2 regions of the Paenibacillus terreus genome follow, and region 2 is predicted to be linked to the other one. Evidence: riboswitches for the same ligand, from Rfam matches in the RefSeq annotation. Region 2 holds a riboswitch; the other holds the start of a gene.

Region 1 (10,995 bases), on a different contig from region 2:
GGGAAGGGCGACCAGACATTCGTCCGCCGCGTAATCGATCAAGACATCCTCGACCTCGTAATACAGCATATCCCCGAAGGCAGGATCGGTTATTTTATGTCCTGTACTTGGCAGACTGTAAGATTCGAACGTTCTGGCAACCTTCGTATATTCCTTTACGCCTGTGGCGGATATTTGCTGGGTGATCACTATTTTCAAGTTTACCTCTCCTTATGAATAACATGGTCCAACAGAGCTTTGTAGCCGCAAAAAACCTCCATAAAGCAGATAGGGTGCTATCCTGCTATGGAGGTCTTTAACTGTACCGTTATATAACAGAGTCAAGGCACACCTTACATCTCCGCCTCAGCACTGCTCCGGATTCGGCGCGCCTGCGTCGTCGCGTGTGCGGAAAGAGGAGCCGCAGCCGCATGTAGCGATGGCGTTCGGATTATGGATGGTGAAGCCACCGGACATGCCGGATTCCTCGAAGTCGATTTCCAGACCGTTGAGGTAGGGGAGACTCTCCTTCTCCATTACCACCTTTAAGTCTTGGACGTCCATATATATATCCTGATCGCTTTCCTGATCATCAAAACCCATTGCATATGAGAAGCCTGTGCAGCCGCCCGGTGTTACACCCAGACGCAGGAACATATTCGGTACTTCCTGCTGTGCAAGCATTTCCTTCAGGCGCCCGGCAGCGGAATCTGTAATTGTAATCATTGCTTTTCCTCCTTTTCCTTGCATTCTACTTCTTCAGTATACTCCAGTTTCGGCAGGGCCTCAAGCCATGAAAGCGCCTGTCCGCCAAGGACAAAAGCACTGTTTTTCTCACTGATCCGGTTGAACACCCGGCAGGTCAGGTTTATAATAGATGGGTGCGTAACAAACAAATGTCGGAATTTCGTCAAAGATAAGACCGATATCGTTCGTTTTGTAACATTTTTCACAGCATAACATGCTCCGCGAAGCCGGAAGCGTACCGACGGAACGGGACATCCTGTGTGTATCGGCTGACAATGGCTGATCGCCCAGCATTTTGGAGGAGGAATAGGTATGTCCACATTAGTATCACCCTTTACAGAGCGAAGAATGGCGGAAATTGTTGAGAAGGTCCGCAATGGCGAGCGTCTGACGCTTGAAGACGGCGTGTACCTTTATGAAACCGACGATCTTCTGACCTTGGGGCAGCTCGCTAACGAAGCCAATTTGCGCAAGAACGGCAAAAAAGTGTATTTCATTGAAAATATGAGCCTGTACTTCACCAATGTATGTGAAGCCCGCTGTGCGTTCTGCAATTTCCGCAAGGACCTGGGCGAGGAGGGCTCCTATACATTGTCCGGTCAGGAAATGATCGACTATGTTGAACAGCATATCCATCCCGGAGTGCGTGAATTTCATATCGTTGGCGGGCATAATCAACATGTGCCTTTTCAATATTATGTTGATTCGCTGAAGGCGCTCCATGAAAAATATCCTCATGTTACCCTTAAGGCTTATACGGCTGCCGAGATTGATTTCTTCACCCGCATCAGCGGACTCAGCATAGAGGAAGTGCTGCAGGAGCTGCGGAAGGCCGGACTGCAAACACTGACGGGTGGCGGGGCTGAAATTTTATCAGACCAATACCGGCAGAAAATGAAAGTCACCAAAGCCAATGTGGAACGCTATCTTGAGGTCCATCGGACGGCTCACAAGCTTGGCATGAAGACCCATACGACCATGCTGTACGGATCGGTTGAGTCTTATGAGGACCGGGTTAATCACATGCTGCAGATTCGCGAGCTTCAGGATGAAACCGGTGGTTTTATGGTGTTTATCCCGCTGTCCATGCAGCCGAAGAGCAAAAATGCCGGCATCATGCGGCGCAATTCAGCCTACGAGGATCTCAAGACGATCGCCATCAGCCGCCTCATGCTCGATAACATCCAGCATGTGAAGGCCTACTTCATCAACATTGGTCCGCAGCTGACACAAGTGGCGCTTTCCTTTGGCGCATCCGATGTTCACGGCACAATCGTACGCGAGCAGATCAGCCATGCTGCCGGAGCGCTTACGCCTGCCGGCCTGACCCGCAAAGAGCTCATCTGGCTCGTTAAGGGAGCCGGCCGCATTCCGGTTGAGCGGGACACCTTCTATAACGAAATTGAAGTGTACGAGTAATCTGTTGCAAGCAACTCAGGTTGGCACAATCGTTGATTAGAAAGGGCGTTACCTTATCATGAAGAAATTCGTCATTCTTGGTGGAGGCTACGGCGGTCTCACCATTGCAAAAGAATTGCTGGACAAATCCCTGCCAAAAGATATCGAGCTTGTGCTTGTGGACCGGATGCCGTTTCAGGGACTTAAAACGGAATATTATGCGCTGGCTGCCGGAACGGTATCGGATTTTGAACTGAGAGTCACCTTCCCGGAGCACGATCAGCTTACCCGCAGATACGGGGAAGTAACCTCCATCGATCTGGATGCCAAAACCGTCCACTTTCAAGACGGTGAGCCGCTGGAATACGATCAGCTCGTGATCGGCCTGGGCTGTACGGACCGTTTTCATAACACCCCCGGAGCTGAAGAGTATGCCTCCACAATCCAATCGTTTAACAGCACACGGCAGGCTTATATGCGCTTGAATGAAATCAAGCCCTACGGAAGCGTCCATATTGTCGGCGGCGGTCTGAGCGGGGTGGAAATTGCAGCCGAATTGCGGGAGAGCCGTCCGGACCTGAACATCTCCATCATGGACCGGGGCGAAAGGGTGCTCTCTTCTTTCCCGCAGCGTCTGTCCGCCTATGTGCATGCATGGTTCAAAGAGCATGATGTGAACGCTATGTCCCATGTCTCGGTGACAAGGGTTGAACCTAACGCCATCTATAACCGTGATGAGCTCGTTCCTACCGATGCCGTCGTATGGACGGCCGGGATTCAGCCGGTGAAGATCGTTCAGGATCTGAAGGTAGCCAAGGACCCGCAGGGACGGATCGTTCTGAACGGGCTGTATCAAATCCCGGATCATACCGAGGTATATGTCGTGGGGGATTGCGCAAGTCTTCCTTATTCTCCGAGCGCGCAGGCGGCAGAAGTCCAGGGCGAGCAGATTGCCCATATCGTCCAGGCGCTCTGGAAAGGGGAGTCGCCGCATGTGCACCCTATCAAGCTGCGCGGCACCCTGGGATCATTGGGCAAAAAGGCCGGATTCGGCTACGGCTTCCTTGGCGGAACGGCCCTGCGCGGACGTATTCCACGTCTGCTCAAAAGCGGTGTCCTCTGGAAATCGAAGCGTCATTTTGGGTAAATCTTGCGGTACCATATAACATACTAAAACCTGCCCTCTGTAGGCAGGTTTGTTTTTTTAGCCTCTTATTTTTGATCATTTTTTTCTTCTTTAATATACTCAATGATATCCTGTACCTCACAGTCCAAAGCCTCGCAAATTCTGTTCAATGTATCGAATTTTACGCCATCTGTTTCTTCGTTGTACAGCTTGGCAATCCCATTTCTATGTAACCCGGTTAAACGGGATAGATCAGCAATGTTAATTCTTTTTTCGCCCATAAGACGAGATAAATGGACTTTAATCATACGTTCCCCTCCTCACAAAAATGAACACCAAAGTGTTGACAATGCACACTCTGATATGTATATTTAAGTGGATAAAGCAAATACTATAGTGTTCATTTTGTACTTCTTAATGTTTGAAACTTTTATTAAGATAAACGTCTATCGACGTACATTCAAAGAAGACATACCACGTTTATCGTTTAGCGGTAGTTTTTCTTGCGATCTCAGGAAGATGACTCCGCGATGATTATACATTCTGACATTTTAAAGAGGTGAGAACATGCTAGAATCGCTCGAATCTTTGGCCGAACCATTAATTCGAACGCGCATAGAGCTATTATACAATAATTTGTCCCATTCGCAGCCAGACTATAGTCAACTAACCCAAGAATGTGACAGTTACTTCCGATCTATTCGCCAGGCAGTGCCTGATAAGCTGAACCATACGATATTTCTTTACGAAGACACCCAGTTATCCATGCAAACTCTCCTGGAAAGAGAAATCTATTTGCAAGGCTTCCGGGACGCACTTCAGTTAATGAATGAATTACACTACGCTGGCATCCAAATTTATCCTATCAGGCCCGGAGGGTCAACAGAAGATTGAAGGAATGCTTCGTTCTCGGAGCGTCTCACAAACGCACGAAAAGAGTGCCCCCGGTCAATGGACCTTTTGGGACACCCCCTTTTAATCCGACAGTGTAGTGATGCTTTTCCTGACCATCAGTCAATATCAAGACTTTCCCATGCCTCGGCTTCCTTGATTTTGGCGATAATCGCATCATACAATGCTTCGGGCGAATCCGCCGCCACAATTTCACCGTTGACCATCGCGTACGGCTGGGCATAACACTGTCCGCAATTGTTAAGACAGCCGTACTCGACAACATCATATTCAGGATTCTCCTCAAGTCTCGGCATGACATCCTCGGTGCTGATATTGCTGCTGCAAAATTCTATGATCGGTCTCATGATTTTATTTCACCTGCTTTTGAAGGGAGCATTTTATTTTGCTCTCGTTTGTAATATAATAAACCTTATAGGAAAGGAGTTGAGTTCTAATGAGCGATAACACAATCACCATGTATGATGAAGTGTTGGAAGTTTTGGATAAATTGCGTCCGTTCCTGCAGCGTGACGGTGGTGACGTAGAGCTGGTTGACGTGGAAGACGGCATCGTGAAGCTGAAGCTGATGGGTGCCTGCGGCAGCTGCCCAAGCTCGACGATTACGTTGAAAGCCGGTATCGAGCGCGCTCTTCTCGAAGAAGTTGACGGGGTGCAAGAAGTAATACAGGTATTCTAATATGCTTCAGGCATATTGATGTAAGGGTCTTGGCTTCGCAAGAAGCCAAGGCTCTTTTTTGTAGACTTCCGCTCATTTACAATATCGAAGGACGAATCGGATCAAGGCCTCCGGAAATGTCCATAATATTGCCTGTAATAAAATCGGACGAATCCTCGCATAAATAGGCAATCACGCGCGCGATATCCTCACCGCTGCCCGGTCTGCCCATGGGCGTCTCATGATCCCGCAGCCCCCTGACCTCGGCAATCGTTTTCTCCTTATTGTCACCACGAATGTCTCCGGGACAGATCATATTGACCGTAATTCCTGACGGAGCTTCTTCAACCGCCAATGTTTTCGTAAAAGAAACCAGCCCCACCTTCGCCGCTGCATATACCGCCCGATGCGGCCACGCTCTTCCCTCAGCAGCATGTCCAAAACCAAAATGGATAATTCTCCCCCATCGCTGACTACGCATATGCGGAAGCACCAGATGGTCAAGCAGCATCGTGCCCACAAGATTCCCATTCAGCATAGCATGAATTTCAGCAGGCGCATAGTCCGCGAACAGCTTGCGCTCGCGTATAAACGGCCCAGCGTTATTTACCATGATATCCACACCACCGAGCTTAAGCTCCACCTGGTTCACAAGCTTTTCAATATCCTGCTGCCTGGAAATGTCCGCCTGAACGGCCGTACACCGTACACCCTTGGCCTGAATAATTTGTGCCAGCTCCAGAGCTTCCGTGCGGCTGTGCACATAGTTTATCGCAATATCGAACCCTTGATCCGCCAAATGTAAAGCTGTCATTCTCCCCAGCCCTTTGGCGCTTCCTGTAATCAGGGCAACCTTTGGTTTCAACGTACTTCTTCCTCCTCTGCAAAGAGAACGCCACAGAATCAGTATAAAAGATTTAGGTTCATGCCTCAACTTACCGCAGCGCAGCATGCAAAAAACCGCCCTGCCCGAAGGCAGCAGCGGTATAAGGCATAACGTGTGTTCAATTAAAACGCAGGAACGATAGCTCCCTTGTATTTATCTTCAATAAATTTTTTGACTGCATCGGACTGCAGAGCTTTAGCCAGCAGCTGAATGCCTTCGGAGTCCTTGTTGTCCGGACGGGCAACCAGCAGATTCGCATACGGGGAATCCTTGTCTTCGATGAACAGGGCATCCTTCGTCGGATTCAGGTTGGCTTCCAGCGCATAGTTCGTGTTAATGATCGCGAGGTCCAGGTCAGGCAGCTGACGTGGCAGGATAGCCGCATCCGCTTCACGGATGTCCAGTTTTTTCGGATTGGCAGTGATGTCTGCGATAGTTGAGTTAATATCCGTATTGTCTTTCAATGTGATCAGACCTTGCTTGGCCAACAGCATCAGAGAACGGCCACCGTTGGTAGCATCATTCGGAATACCTACAATCGCGCCGTCGGGAATTTCATCCACGGATTTGTATTTTTGCGAATACGCACCCATAGGTTCGACGTGTACCGGAACTACAGGCACCAGATTCATGCCGCGTGCTTTGTTCTCGCTGTCCAGATACGGCTGATGCTGGAAAAAGTTCGCATCCAGCTGCTTGTCAAACAGCTGCACATTAGGCTGTACATAATCGTTAAAAGTAACGACCTGCAGGCGTACGCCCTGCTTTTCCAGCTCTGGCTTGATCGCTTCAAGAATCTCGGCGTGAGGAACGGCGGATGCGCCGACCTTCAACTCAATGCTGCGCGGTGTTCCCGGATTATTGTCCGCGGCTGCTCCGGAATTGGTCTTAGCGTTCCCGCAGGCGCCCAGAATCAGCAGCAATGCAAGGCTTAACAAAGCAAATGACCATTTTTTCATAACATGTACCCCTCCAAAATTTATTTTTAAAAGATTGGGTATGAATAAGGATCTATATATAATGTTTCCTTATTTCCTTGTATAATGCCGCACCAGTCGGTCACCCGCCATTTGCAGCACCTGCACCAGCACAACCATAAGCACAACGGCAACGATCATGACGGCCGTGTCGTAGCGATAATACCCGTAGTTGATCGCCAGCGCGCCCAAGCCGCCGCCGCCGATCATACCGGACATCGCCGTATAGGACACGAGTGTGACAATCGTAATCGTTAATGCGGCGAGCAGACCCGGTCTTGCTTCACGGAGCAGTACCCGGAAGATGATTTGCCCAGTCGAAGCCCCCATCGCTTGAGCCGCTTCGATGATGCCCCGATCCACCTCACGCAAGGAGGTTTCCACAAGCCTTGCGAAAAACGGCGCCGCCCCGATCACCAGCGGAGGAATCGTGCCGGTCACGCCAATGGAGGTACCGACGAGCAGCCTCGTCACAGGGATCAATGCCACGATCAGAATGATAAACGGCACCGATCTGAGAATATTGACGATAAATGAAAGCACAGTGTACACCGTCTTCATCAAGGCTAGTGAAGAACGGCTGGACAGGAACAGCACAACACCGAGCGGCAGCCCCAGAATCAGTGTGAACAGTCCGGATATAACCAGCATTTGGATCGTATCCACCGTTGAGGAGCCGATCTCATTCCAGTTAATTTGTGAAAAATCAAGCCCATTCATCAGCCGATCACCTCCACATCAAGCCCCTGTGCCAATAATTCCTGTGTCGTTTCCCGGATCGCCTTCTCGTCTCCCTCAAAGCGGACGGTAAGCAACCCATAGGGTACGTTTTTCAGCGTGGAGATCGTGCCCTGCAGGATGGCAAAATCCACACCTGTCCGGCGGACCGTTCGTGATAAAATCGATTCATAGGTTTTATCGCCCAGGAACGAAATTTTGACGGTCTGCGAGGCGGCCGGGTGAGGTGCGGCAATCGCCGCCCGCAGCTCTTCTCCCTGATCCGTCTCCCTCATAATAAATTCCCTTGTCACCGGGTGCTGCGGTTTGATGAACACTTCAGCCACCGGGCCCTGCTCTACGATTCCGCCCTGATGGATAACTGCGACACGGTCGCAGATACGCTGTATCACATGCATTTCATGGGTAATCAGCATGATGGTCAGATTGAAGCGCTGATTAATATCCAGCAGCAGCTTCAGAATGGAATCGGTCGTCTGCGGGTCGAGCGCTGACGTAGCCTCATCACACAGCAGCACATCCGGATCGCTGGCAAGCGCACGGGCAATGCCGACTCGCTGCTTCTGGCCGCCGGACAGCTGTGCCGGATATTTGTTGGCATGCTGCTCCAGCCCGACAAGCGCGAGCAGCTCTTTCACCTTCTTGTCGATATCCGCTTTTGGCCTGCTGTCCAGACGAAGCGGGAATGCGATATTGTCGTATACCGTCGCGGATGACAGCAGGTTGAAGTGCTGAAAAATCATCCCGATTTTACGACGTCTGGCCTGCAGCTGCTTCCGGTTCAGGCCGGTCATGTTCACTCCGTCGATCCACACTTCACCCGAGCTTGGACGCTCAAGCAAATTGATACAGCGGATCAGCGTGCTTTTTCCCGCCCCGGAGTGGCCGATAATGCCGAAGATTTCACCTTTGCCGACCGATAAGTTCAGGTTGGACAGGGCAGGTGTCATCCGGCTGCCTTTGCCATAAAACTTCGTCAGCTTCCTGATTTCAATCAAGTTGGTACGTCCCCCTTCTCTTCCTTTTACCCCTTCCCACCGGGTCTGTCTCTATTTTGTCCAATTAAAGCAAAGAGCCCTTTTCGCAAATGAAAAAGGCTCCTGCTGTGCAGCAAAATCCGGTTCTCATCTGCCAATACTACTTAATCTTAGTGGTATTGTTGGAATTAGCACCATGACGCTGCCCCTAAGCGTGTAATCACGCCGGGGTGCAGCCGGTTGCCGGGCTTCATCGGGCCAGTCCCTCCGCCTCTCTCGATAAGAGATATATGGTTGTTTCAGTTTTTTATGTTCGGGATATCTGTTCTATAATCCTCATAAAGCTGACATTAAACTAGATTTCAGTATAGATACTTTACATAGCTTTGTCAAAGGTAATTTTGCGAAAACATTCGGAAAAATTTCTGGCGGTTGCAAAAAACAGCTGCATTCCTGCGATTTTATTTGCGTGCTGAATGTCTTTCCCACTGCTGATTCGTATAATCAAACGCTTCCGCTACCGATTGGCATACCATGTCCAGACCCTGCCGCAAATCATCAAGATGCTCATCCAGGTCTTCAAGCTTGATTTTACCGTACAAAGCCCGCTGTTTTTGCCACAGATCATCCTGCATTTCCACATTCATGTAGTGCACTTCCGTATTTCTGCGTTTGCGCAGCCGCCCAATGGGCTCCCTGAAGCGGTCCTTAAGCTCAAAGAGAGAATCAGCAAGCCTGTCGTGGATTTTCAAATACCGAAACTGCCGCAGCACGGTAAAGTAGGAATAATGAGCTTTGACCCTGGACGTGTTCATATCATAAAAGTCATTCAGCAGATTGCCCAGCTTGTCCAGCATGGAGAACACGCGGATAAACCCGTTTTTGTAAAAATACACATACCGGGCGTAATCCGCACGCTCCTGCTCGGTCATTTCCTCGGAAAACTTCGCATGCACCTTCTTACGGAAAAAAGCCGCAGCGAACGTGCTCTCTTCCAGCTCGGTCAGGGAGGACATCAGCCCGCGTGTCAATATTTCGGCCTTGCGGAAATCGAACGTCGGATCCCCGCTTTGCTCCATCTGGCGCTGCAGCAAGCCCAACGTCCCCTTCATACTGTTCATCGCCTGCAGCAGTATTCCGTTATCCTGCCTTGGCAGTTCTCCCAAAAGCTCACGCAGCATATGCTCAACCTCCCGGAGTTTGTTCCTGCTTATGCTTAGAAACCGTAGCTCTTCCACCGTTCATCGACCAGGCGGACAATGTCCTCACGCGGCAGCACCTCATCCGGATAGCCTGGCTTCATACGCGCATCCACTACGATCGGCAGCTTGTAATTCAAATGATGCAGCTTGACTTCATGATCGGCAAACATGTCCGTTGCCGGATTGAAGCGGGTGAACACCGTCCACAGGAAGGAGGCCTGTGACTTCACCACCTCTTCGGCGTGATCCACAATAAACACGAGCGGCCACTTTTGCTCCAAGGCAGACATGCGCTGCAGCACCTGAGCAGGCAGCTCGGGTTCCTGCTCGTAGGAGGCTCCGGAGATGACAAGACACCCGCCGCAATAGGGCTCGATACGGGTGATGCCCGGCAGGTCTCCGCCCTCATACACCCGCGGCAGTTCACGCACCGGCTCGCCGACGCCCATCAGCACCGCCTTGCTCCCATGATTAAGCTTGCGCCCCGTATAATCAAGCGTATCATGCGAGGTATGATTGATGATGAACAAATCCTGCGCCGGATTGAAGCGCTCCAGAATCGTCTCCAGCAGCACCGTAAAATTCGACAGGTCAAGCGATTTGTCCGTCAGCATCAGGAACTTGGTCAACGAGAGCTGCCCTTGTCCCAGGATCGTAAAGGCGGATACAAGCGCCTCACGCGAGTAGCTTTCCCTTACAACCGCAGCCGCGAGCGCGTGAACCCCTGTCTCCGCATAGGCCCATAAAGAGCGTACGGCCGGCATGACAAGCGGATAGGCCGGTGACAGCAGGCGCTGCAGGAATTCACCAAGGTAATAGTCTTCCTGGCGCGGCTTGCCTACGATCGTCGCCGGATAGATGGCGTCCTTGCGGTGATGCATATGTTTGACATGAAAAACCGGGAAATCATGTTTTAACGAATAATAACCGAAATGGTCTCCAAACGGTCCCTCCGGGCGCCGCACATGTGGAGGCACATAACCGCTGATGGCAAATTCGGCCTCTGCAGGAATGCGGTTTCCGCCCAAGGGATCTTCGGCCATCGGCAGCTTGCCGCCCATAATCAGCGACGCAAGCATCAGTTCAGGCAGGTTCTCGGGAGCGGGGGCGATCGCCGAAGCGATCAGCGCAGGAGGCCCGCCCAGGAAAATCGTAACAGGCAGGGGCTCGCTGCGCTGCTCCGCTTCATGATAGTGGAAGCCGCCGCCTTTATGGATCTGCCAATGGATTCCCGTTGTAGAGTCATCATAGATTTGAATCCGATACATGCCCAGGTTATGGTCTTTAGGCTGGCCGGGCTTCTCGGTGTACACGAGCGGCAGCGTAATAAACGGGCCACCGTCCTCATGCCAGCTTGTGACACGCGGCAGCGGCGCAAGCGGAGCCTCCGTTCTC
Region 2 (10,995 bases):
TACGTTCTGATCCTTTCCCCGCAAAAAATTATTATGGGCGGCGGAGTCATGAAGCAGGAGCAGATATTCCCACTGGTCCGCCGCAAGCTGCAGGAGCTGCTTCAGGGCTACGTTCAGCATGCAAGCCTTACGGCGGATATCGACAGCTATATCGTTCCTCCCGGACTTGGCGACAATGCCGGCTTGTCCGGCGCGCTTGCGCTGGCCCGGTTGGGAATATGATGTTTCTTGTGAAAAAAAAGCTTTGACGAGGCATACATTTCCGTTATAAGATAAGTTTAACAGCATAGTACGGTTTATAAGGAAGCACCTATTTTGCGAATTACGCAGAATAGGTGCTTTTTTTGTTGCCGGATGCTGACATAGCTTTGAGGAGGTTTGCAGTATGGAGATTGTATTCTTGAACAAGCTGTCGAAGACGGAGGAAGTCGACGGGCTGGGGGCTGCCCAGGTATGGATCGGGGAAGAAGAGGGAGTATGGTCTGTCGGCTGGCGGACCACAGAAGGAGATGGCGCGAAAGATAGCGTCTGGTATGAAGGTCGTTCATGGCAGGAGATGCTCTCCATTTACCGCTATCAGCTGGCTTTGAAGCTGTCCGAAGGGTACCGCCCGCTTATTGACGGGGTATTCCATGAACGCGAAGAAGGCGGGAACCGTGGGTTGTTTGTGCAGAAGCTGTGCTGCTACAGCGATCTTCATCCCCGTGATGATGTGTATACCGAGCTTACGGTATGGCGCCGTCGCCGGGCAGCAGCCGAGCATAGGGCACCGTATATGATTGCCAGCAACCGTTTGCTGAAGCTGATCAGTGTTTTTCTTCCACGAAATGAAGCGGAACTGCTAGAACTGCCGGGTATGGGGGAGAGCAAGGTGCGGGCTTATGGAACGGATTTGCTGGCTATCACCTGCAAGTGGGAGCAATATCGTGCATTTCCTTTGCATTGGGTTCTGGAGGAGCTTGATGCCCATGACTTTATCAATTGGAGCTATCGCCAGAAGGAACAGAAGTACAAGCTGGAGCTCGACAGGTTTAATCAGCGCCAGGCGGTTTTGCAGGGAGCGGTGGAAGGCCTCGGCCTGGAGGAGATCAGCCGGCAGGCTGGACTGCCGCGCAGGGAAGTCATTGAAATGCTGGAGGTGCTCATGAAAGAAGGATATGATGTGGATAATGTCATCCGTAGTGAGCTGTTGGCTGCTCCGGAGCAGGAGCAGGCGGCGATTCGGGCGGCCTACGAGGAACTGGGAGACCGCTTTTTGAAGCCTGTCATGCAGCGGGTGTACGGCGACCAGAACAATACTGATCTGAAGCTGGATGAAATTTATGAACGGTTGCGGCTCGTGCGTATCTGGCACCGCCGTGATGAAGCCGGCAAACGCAGTGCCAGTTGAACCTAACGGCAGTTAAAGCACAAAGACGGACCCTGTCCCGAAGGAAGGCTCCGTCTTTCAGTTTCAATATGCCTATGAGGCTCAAATCCAGTCTTTCTTGCGGAAAATCAAAAACATGCTGCTGCCCAGTGCGATCATCACGCCAAGCACAACAAAATATCCGTAGCGTGTGTGCAATTCAGGCATAAATTGAAAGTTCATTCCATAAATTCCGGTAATGACGGTCAAAGGCATGAAGACGGTGGTGATCGCTGTAAACACTCTCATGATTTCGTTGGCCCGGTTGGCAATGCTGGACTGGTAGGCTTCACGAAGGTTGCCCATCAGATCACGGTAGGTGTCAAAGGTTTCGGAAATTTTTACCGCGTTTTCATAAATGTCGCTAAAATATTTCTGCAACTGCTCGTCAATCAGGCGCAAATCCCGTTTGTTCAACGTGTTGATGACTTCCTTCTGCGGGCCCAGCACTTTTTTAAGCCATAAAATTTCACTGCGCAGACCGATAATCTCGTTCAAATGAGATTTTTTCGTATGCATCAGGATGTCTTCCTCAAGCTTTTCGATCCGAACCTCGATCCGGTCGCCGACGAGAAAATAATTGTCCACGATCAGGTCGATCAGCAGATACATAAAACGGTCAGGCGAGTTTACTTCCTGCTCCCAAAGCAGGGGCTTAAGGGAGCGAAGCTCATTGATTTTCTGTCTGGTGATGGTGATGATAAAATGTCTGCCGAGAAAAATATTGAGGGAACGCAGAAAAATTTCTTCATCATCAAACCGGATGCTGTTTACAACGATAAAGTAATGATTATCATATATTTCAATTTTCGGACGCTGGTCTTCTTCGCTCAGACAGTCCTCCACAGCCAGATCATGAATGGAAAAGAGCGGCTGCAGCACCTCGAGATCTTCTACATCGGCATCAATCCAGTAAAAGCCGTCGGCTGGTGCCGTCAATGTTTTTTCAATGTCGTCAATGAGGGTAAATACCCCGTTATTCACTAACCGGATTTTCATTTCTCTCACTCCTTATGTTTCGCCCCAGGGCGAATGATGTCCATAAGGAATGCTTTCAGCCTGGTGCCCAGACCCAGGAAGTTAGAAGCTCCACAGGCATGCAGAACGTGCGTCCCGTCTCCGGCAAGCTGAAGTCATTCCTATGCTGTTGTCATGCTTCCGCCGCCTATACGGACTCGGGTCGCCTTCCATGGTTGGTGTCACCCCTATCGAATTATATTAAGATGAGCCGCCGCAGCCCTATACGCAAATCTTGAACTGCGCATATAGCTTCAGCCGCCTGCAGCACTTGTCTAGTATAACGCCCGCCAGATGGCCTTTCAAGGGCTAAATTGGACATTTTCATTGCTGTTTTCATCTTATGGGGGCAGCCGAATCCGTGTGCGCAATGAATGGATTTTTCTGCTTGACGAGATAGGCGTTCATGCATTAAAGTTTGATACAGGATATTTGAAATAGTTAAAATTAAAAAAAGCGAAATCTTATCAAGAGCAGGTGGAGGGACTAGCCCGATGAAACCCGGCAACCGGCGGTGATCCGCACGGTGCTAATTCTTGCAGGTTACATTTCCTTTAGGAAATGGACCTGAGAGATGAGAGAGGCGCATATGAATCAGATATGACCTTTCTCGTGCTGCGAGGAAGGTCATTTTTAATATGCCCGGCATCTCAGCAATGATTTTCGCAAACTTCACGAACAGGAGTGAGCATTATGCCGATTAAAATTCCAGACACCCTGCCTGCGAAGGAGATCCTTGCGGGTGAGAACATTTTTGTCATGGACGAGAGCAAGGCCTATCACCAGGATATCCGTCCGCTCCGCATTGCGATTCTTAACCTGATGCCAACCAAAGAAACGACCGAAACCCAGCTGCTGCGGCTGATCGGCAATACCCCGCTTCAAGTGGATGTCACGCTCGTTCACCCGCAATCGCATGTGTCCAAAAACACGTCCCAGGAGTATCTGGACATGTTTTACAAAACATTTGACGAAATCAAAAATACCCGTTTTGACGGTATGATAATTACGGGTGCGCCTGTAGAGCAGCTTGAATTTGAAGATGTAAACTATTGGGAGGAGATTCGCGGCATCTTTGACTGGACCCGGACCAATGTGACCTCCACCATGCATATATGTTGGGCTTCGCAGGCAGGCTTGTATCACCATTTCGGTGTTCCCAAATACGGACTGGACAGCAAATGCTTCGGCGTCTTTTCCCATACGGTAAACAAGCCGCATGTGAAGCTGCTGCGCGGCTTTGACGAAGTCTTCTTCGCGCCGCACTCACGGCATACGGAAGTCCGCCGCGAGGATATTGAACGTATTCCCGGGCTGGAGCTGCTTTCGGAATCGGAAGAAGCCGGCGTGTATATTGTGGCTACGACGGACGGCAAGCAGATCTTTGTGACAGGCCATTCCGAGTATGATCCGTTATCCCTGAAATGGGAGTATGACCGGGATATAGCCAAGGGCCTTGACAATGTTCTTTTGCCCAAAAATTATTTCCCGCAGGACGATCCAACCCGTACGCCCCCATCCACGTGGCGGGCTCATGCCAACTTATTATTCTCTAATTGGCTGAATTACTATGTGTACCAGGAGACCCCTTATGACATCGGTGATATCGGGCCTCAAATTTAAACCAAATAAGAACAGAAGTAGACAGGAGGATTTATATGGATCATAAGCAAAAGTTGAAAATCGAAAGCAGACTTGCCCAAATCGGTTCCATCAATGAGCCCGTAACCGGTGCGGTGAATTTTCCCATTTACCAGTCGACAGCCTTCCGTCACCCGCAGCTAGGAAAGAGCACAGGCTTCGATTATATCCGTACCACGAATCCGACCCGCAAGGTGCTTGAGGAAGCAGCGGCAGAGCTGGAATCCGGAGACGCCGGGTTTGCCTGTTCTTCCGGCATGGCCGCTCTGCAGACGATCTTTACTCTGTTCGGACAGGGGGATCATCTTATCGTCTCCCTTGACCTGTATGGAGGAACCTACCGTTTGCTGGAACGCATCCTTTCCAAATTCGGCGTAACCGCTTCTTATGTGGATACAAATGATTTGACTGCGCTGGAACAGACGCGCCGTCCGAACACAAAGGCCGTATTTATTGAAACACCGACCAATCCGCTCATGATGATCACTGATATTGCGGCGGTAGCCGGCTGGGCCAAGAAGCATGGTCTGCTTACAATTGTAGACAATACGCTGCTTACTCCATATTTCCAAAGACCGATTGAACTGGAGGCCGACATTGTAGTTCACAGCGCCACCAAATATTTGGGCGGGCATAATGATGTCCTGGCCGGACTGATCGTCACCAAAGGAAAAGAGCTGTCCGAAGAAATGGCCTTCCTGCACAACTCGATTGGGGCCGTGCTGTCTCCAAGCGACAGCTACCAGCTGATGAAAGGCATGAAAACTCTTGCCCTGCGCATGGACAGACATGAGCAGAACGCCACACGGATCGCGCAGTATCTGCTGACTCACCCGCTCGTTACGGACGTATACTATCCGGCCCTGGAGAGCCACCCTGGATACGAGATTCAAAACAGACAATCCTCCGGGAATACGGGAATCTTCTCGTTTAAGGTCAAGGACGCCCGCTTGGTTGAGCCTTTGCTGCGCCATATCAAGCTGATCGCTTTTGCCGAAAGCCTGGGAGGGGTTGAATCTCTCATGACCTATCCGGCCATTCAGACCCATGCGGACATTCCGGCAGAAATCAGGGATGCCGTAGGTGTTGATGACAGGCTGCTTCGTTTCTCCGTCGGCATTGAGCATGCGGAGGACCTTATTCAGGATCTGGGCGGCGCGCTTGAAGCTGCAAACCGTGAGGTTGAAGGAGGGGCTGCGGAATGAGTGGGGACGGGAAGCGGAAAGAAGAAGAGCAGGTGCTGAAGTTCGGCACCCGGCTTCTGCACTTCGGAGCGGAAATCGACAGTCAAACGGGCGCGTCCAGCGTACCGATTTACCAGGCTTCCACCTTTCATCATCATGATATTTTTAATCCGCCACAGCATGATTACAGCCGGTCCGGCAATCCGACCCGGCAGGCCTTGGAGGATTATATTGCGCTCCTGGAAGGTGGAGTGCGCGGGTTCGCTTATTCATCCGGGATGGCGGCCATTTCCAGCGCTTTTATGATGCTGTCGGCCGGTGACCATATTATCGTAACCGAGGATGTGTACGGCGGGACTTACCGGCTGCTGACCAAAATTTTGAACAGAATGAACATCGAGTCCACCTTTGTCGATATGACGAAGCTGGATGAAGTCAGACAAGCCCTGAAGCCCAACACCAAAGCGGTATATATGGAAACCCCGTCCAATCCGACATTGAAAATTACGGATATTGAGGCGGTCACAAGCTGGGCCCATGAGCATGAACTCATCACCCTGCTGGACAATACCTTTATGACCCCTTATTATCAGCGTCCCATCGAACTGGGCGTGGATATCGTGCTGCACAGTGCCACCAAGTTTCTCGGCGGTCACAGCGACGTGCTGGCTGGCTTGGCCGTTGCCCGCACGGAAGCACTTGCTGCCCGACTGAAGCAGCTGCAGAACGGGCTGGGCACCGTATTGGGTGTGCAGGAATCCTGGCTGCTGATGCGGGGAATGAAGACACTGCAAGCCCGCATGGCACATAGCGAGCAAAGCGCCCGCCGGCTGGCCGAATGGCTGCATGCACGGGAGGATATCCAGGCCGTCTACTATCCGGGCCTTGCTGATCACCCGGGACGCGATATTCATGAGAAGCAGTCCAGCGGCTACGGTGCCGTGGTCTCCTTTGACGTTGGCTCAGGCGAACGCGCCAAGGCACTGCTGAACCGTGTCCGTCTTCCAATCGTTGCGGTCAGTCTTGGTGCTGTTGAAAGCATTCTCTCCTACCCTGCCATGATGTCCCATGCGGCCATGCCGCATAGCGTCCGGCTTGAACGCGGCATTACGGACGGATTGCTGCGCTTCTCGGTAGGTCTGGAGGACATCGGTGACCTCATTTCCGATCTCGAACAGGCTCTGCAATTTGAATAGAATGACCCCGCAAAAACAGTACCTTTGGAATAGGTGCTGTTTTTCACATTGCACCTGTGTTACGATGGTAATATAGTGGTTTCATATATCATTATTTTCATAAGGATCTTTTACAGAATGAAGGATGGGAGGAAGCGAACGATGAGCGGAATAGACCGTATCTTAGATAAGGCATTACGCGGTGAACGAATGAATCTGGAGGATACTATTGCCCTGTTTGAATCCAATGAGGTTGAGAAGATGGGGGATGCGGCGAATGTGATCATGAACCGGATGCATCCGAATCCGATCAAGACATTTGTCATCGGACGAAATATAAATTATACGAATGTATGCGACGTGTACTGCCGTTTTTGCGCTTTTTACCGCAGACCAGGCTCGGAGGAAGGTTATGTGCTTCCCGATGAAGTCATATTTCAGAAGATTCAGGAAACACAGGACGTCGGAGGCACGGAAATTCTGATGCAGGGCGGAACGAACCCTAACCTGCCTTTCAGCTATTACACGGATTTGCTAAAAGCGATCAAGGAACGTTTTCCGAATATTACAATGCATTCCTTCTCGCCGGCTGAAATTCAGAAGATGAAGGTTGTGTCAGACGGTCTGTCGCTGGAAGAGGTGATCCGGCAGATTCATGAAGCTGGCCTCGATTCCCTGCCCGGTGGCGGAGCGGAAATTCTCGATGACCGCACACGCCGTAAAATCAGCCGCCTGAAGGGCTCCTGGACAGACTGGATGGATGTGATGAAGACAGCCCACAAAATCGGCATGAACACCACCGCTACGATGGTGATCGGGCTGGGCGAGTCGATGGAAGAGCGGGCGCTGCATCTGATGCGTGTACGGGATGCCCAGGATGAATGCATTGCCAACAAATACGATTCAGAAGGCTTCCTTGCGTTTATTCCATGGACGTTCCAGCCTGACAACACCAATCTGAAGCTGGAGAGACAAACGCCGGACGAGTATCTGAAGACGGTCGCCATCAGCCGGATCGTGCTGGATAACATCAAGCATATCCAGTCTTCCTGGGTAACGATGGGGCCGGAAATCGGCAAGAAGTCTCTGTACTACGGCTGCGATGACTTTGGCAGCACCATGATTGAGGAAAATGTAGTGTCGGCAGCCGGGGCTACATATAAAGTCAACATTGAATCGATCCTGCAGCTGATCCGCGAAACGGGGCATACGCCTGCCCAGCGAAACACAAGATATGACATTCTGCGTGTCTTTGACGAGCACAGCAGCATTGAACGCGATTTTGTAATGCAAAACTAATTCTGCGTGGATGTCTGATATATGAAAAAAAGCTTGCCGCGTGCTGATGCGCGGCAAGCTTTTTTTCAACCCGTATCGGTGCTTTTTTCCCTCTGCACGCGATGATCCTTAAACTTGAACACTTTATTCAGTGCCATATATATCGGTTTGGACTGCTTGGTCAGCACCGGACCGAGAATGGCCAGAATAAGGACGTAAATGGCTGCGAAAGGCTGAAGTATCTCCAGTAGGCCGCCTTCCCGTCCGAGGTTTGCCATAATGATGGAAAACTCCCCCCGGGATACAATCGTCAGTCCGATATTGGCGGAGGCTTTAGGGGACAGGGATGCTGTGCGTCCGGCAAGCATGCCTGCCGTAAAGTTCCCGAACAGCGTGACCAGAACGGCCGCAAGGGCGATCCAGACAGCAGTTCCGCCAAGGGACAGCGGATCGATGGACAATCCGAAGCTGAAGAAGAACATGGCTCCGAAAAAGTCGCGGAATGGCACAATCAGGTGCTCGATCCGCTTCGCATGATCCGTTTCCGCCAGTACCAGCCCCACCAGCAGCGCCCCAATGGCTTCAGCCACATGAATCGTCTCCGAAAAACCGGCCACCAGGAAAAGTGTGCTAAATATCACAAGCAAAAACAGCTCATTGGAGCGGATATTCAGTGCTTTGTTCAGAAGAGGAACGGCTTTTCGTCCGATAAGGATGACCGCGAGCATAAAGCCCAGGGCGATCAGAGCGGACATCACTACTCCACCGATAGAGGATGAGTCGCTGAGAACAAGCCCCGACAGGATGGAGATGTACACGGCAAGAAAGACATCTTCAAACATGATAATGCCAAGAATCATTTCGGTTTCAGGGTTGGCGGTCCGTTTTAGATCCACCAATACCTTGGCGACAATGGCACTGGACGAAATAGTGGTAATGCCTGCGATGACCAGCGTTTCAGCAATGGGAAAGCCCGAGACGAAGCCGAGGGCAAGCCCCAACGTGAAATTGATGAGGATATAAATGGTTCCCCCGACAGCAATGGACCGACCTGATTTGATCAGCCTGCCGACAGAGAATTCCAGACCAAGATAAAACAGCAGGAACAAAACGCCGATTCTGCCCATGAAATCGATAAAGGGCGCACTTTCGATAAAGCGGAAGTCAAAGTGCCATATTTCCATGGCATGAGGGCCGACGGCCATTCCGACCAGAATGTAAAAGGGAATGACCGAAAACCGCAGTTTGGCGGAGATCAGACCTGACAAAGCGATGAGTGCAATGGCCAATCCAACTTCAAATACGATATGGTCCATCCAATCACCCGCTTCCGCTTATCAGGATTTGTTTAAAGCGTTTCTGCTGTTCTCGCTCTCCGACAGCAAGCACTGTTGCTTCGGCATTGAGAACAACATCAGGTCCCGGGTTGATATGCTTTGTTTTTTTGTCTTCCATGACAACGATGATGGATGCGCCTGAATTTTGGCGGACATCCAGTTCACCGATCGTTTTGCCTGCACAGGCATACTGCGGTTCAATCTTATACCATTCAATGATGAGGTCATTAAACGCCATGTCCACGCTTTCCAGGTTCTTTGGCCTGTAGGCCATGCCGCCGATGATGGAGGCAATCTGTCTTGCCTCCTGGTCCTCAAGGGTAATCATGGATATGCTCTGTTCCAAATCCTCGTAGTCGAAATGATACAGCTCACGTCTGCCGTCATCATGGATAATAACGACGAGCCGGTCTCCGCTGGCGGTATCCATTTGATATTTCATCCCGATTCCGGGCAATACAGTTTCACGTATTTCCATTGTGGTTAGCCTCCTGAATTCTAATGTGCTGCAATTCGAATCAATTTATAACATTGATCAGGCGCACACCACGAATCTGGAGGTGAATTTAAGCGGCTTCAAATAGATCCGCTTGTAAATAATATTAATGATGGGCAAAAAGGGCAGAGAGGGGCGCGGACAGGACCATAACATCAAAACGGGCAAAACGGCAAAGAAAGGCAAAGCTTTGGCTGCCGTAATCATTTTGACAAGTCCATGGGATTGGGCCCGGATCGCGGGCTTCTGATGTGTTTCTTTGGGATGGCTCAGACTGAAGGATTCCGCCAAGGCGTCGGCACCCGCAGCCACTTGACGAGCCTCATCAAAGAAAGGGGCAGGAAAAGAGAACAGCATAATGATGCTAAGCAGCATGACGATCCATAAACGTACTGCCGAAATAATTGAGTTCATTACGCTTCTCCCTCCTGTCCGAATGTAAGCTTAAATAGCGTATCAATTTTACTCTATCATAAAATCTTGGCACTGTTCAAATCCTTCAACAAAAAAAGCGTCTGTCATGCCGGAAAGAAATTCACTTTTTGACCGGAAGCGCCGCTTATTTATAACATATTAAAATTTCTATTCCGAGTGAAGCACGGTCTTGTTTTTACCAGTCCGTTTGGCGGTGTAAAGAGCTGTATCCGCTCCCTGAAAGAAGTTTTCTTTTCCTTTGCTTTGCTGATACTTATTGATTCCCGTACTGATGGTTACAGCCGAGTTATTCAACCGTTCATACGTATGGGCGGAGATTTCCCGGCGGATCGATTCAACCGTAGCGAACACTGCTGCGGTTTTCTTTTCCGTAAAAATAACCGCAAATTCCTCTCCGCCGTATCTGGCGACAAAATCATTTGGCCCCGCATGCTTCTGTATAATCGTTGATACGTTTTTCAGCACGATATCTCCTGCGCGGTGTCCGTAGGTGTCGTTGACTCCTTTGAAATCATCGACATCAATCAAAGCGAGGTGAATTCGGAAGGGATTGGATTCACTGTGTCCAATGAGCTTGTCCAAATACTCCTGAAAGGTCATATGATTATAAAGTCCGGTCAGCGGATCGGTTTTGTTCAGGTATTCCATCATGACATTTTGAATCATAAGCTGTTCATTATTTTTAAGCGATTTTTCCAGATGGTTCATCAAAAGCCGGTTATATTGCACGATACTGCACATCAGAAGCGTCAAAAAAAAGTGGAGGACCATCAGTAATAGAAGATCCCTCGCCTGAAGTCTCTGTATGCTGTCTACGTAACCATAGCTGATGATCAAGGTAATCATGCTGCAGGCATAACCGAAAGCGATTTTTTTATACTCAAAGCTGAACGCGGAAAACAATATTGGGGATGCCAATGTCAGAACCAGCGTGCTGCTTTCCGGATGAGCAAGTACAGGAATGATCGAGATAACTGCGGTCCCCGCGATTCCTGTGCAATATTTCAGAGGGGAGGGGAATTTG

What was found. Region 2 has a riboswitch for S-adenosylmethionine ahead of metA (homoserine O-acetyltransferase MetA). Riboswitches for the same ligand answer to the same signal wherever they lie in the genome.
Region 1: linked by a shared signal. The riboswitch ahead of ACE5KN_RS19570 (methionine ABC transporter ATP-binding protein) and the one ahead of metA (homoserine O-acetyltransferase MetA) in region 2 are both predicted to bind S-adenosylmethionine.

The regions. Positions count from the first base shown of each region.
Region 1 covers NZ_JBHIRX010000011.1:94,211-105,205, forward strand. Annotated here, with positions in the region: gene ACE5KN_RS19515 (hypothetical protein) at 1-189, opposite strand, end outside; gene ACE5KN_RS19520 (HesB/IscA family protein) at 346-705, opposite strand; gene ACE5KN_RS19525 (hypothetical protein) at 702-932, opposite strand; gene mqnE (aminofutalosine synthase MqnE) at 1,039-2,145, shown strand; gene ACE5KN_RS19535 (NAD(P)/FAD-dependent oxidoreductase) at 2,204-3,271, shown strand; gene ACE5KN_RS19540 (helix-turn-helix domain-containing protein) at 3,337-3,558, opposite strand; gene ACE5KN_RS19545 (YuzB family protein) at 4,261-4,509, opposite strand; gene ACE5KN_RS19550 (NifU family protein) at 4,599-4,841, shown strand; gene ACE5KN_RS19555 (SDR family oxidoreductase) at 4,918-5,685, opposite strand; gene ACE5KN_RS19560 (MetQ/NlpA family ABC transporter substrate-binding protein) at 5,829-6,665, opposite strand; gene ACE5KN_RS19565 (methionine ABC transporter permease) at 6,735-7,403, opposite strand; gene ACE5KN_RS19570 (methionine ABC transporter ATP-binding protein) at 7,403-8,419, opposite strand; SAM riboswitch class I at 8,543-8,684, opposite strand; gene ACE5KN_RS19575 (Cthe_2314 family HEPN domain-containing protein) at 8,860-9,579, opposite strand; gene ACE5KN_RS19580 (UbiD family decarboxylase) at 9,615-10,995, opposite strand, start outside.
Region 2 covers NZ_JBHIRX010000001.1:38,789-49,783, reverse strand. Annotated here, with positions in the region: gene ACE5KN_RS00220 (ROK family protein) at 1-222, shown strand, start outside; gene ACE5KN_RS00215 (HRDC domain-containing protein) at 386-1,390, shown strand; gene corA (magnesium/cobalt transporter CorA) at 1,472-2,407, opposite strand; SAM riboswitch class I at 2,887-3,006, shown strand; gene metA (homoserine O-acetyltransferase MetA) at 3,119-4,048, shown strand; gene ACE5KN_RS00200 (PLP-dependent transferase) at 4,084-5,271, shown strand; gene ACE5KN_RS00195 (aminotransferase class V-fold PLP-dependent enzyme) at 5,268-6,446, shown strand; gene mqnC (cyclic dehypoxanthinyl futalosine synthase) at 6,588-7,724, shown strand; gene ACE5KN_RS00185 (cation:proton antiporter) at 7,790-9,019, opposite strand; gene ACE5KN_RS00180 (cation:proton antiporter regulatory subunit) at 9,024-9,518, opposite strand; gene ACE5KN_RS00175 (hypothetical protein) at 9,576-9,950, opposite strand; gene ACE5KN_RS00170 (GGDEF domain-containing protein) at 10,119-10,995, opposite strand, start outside.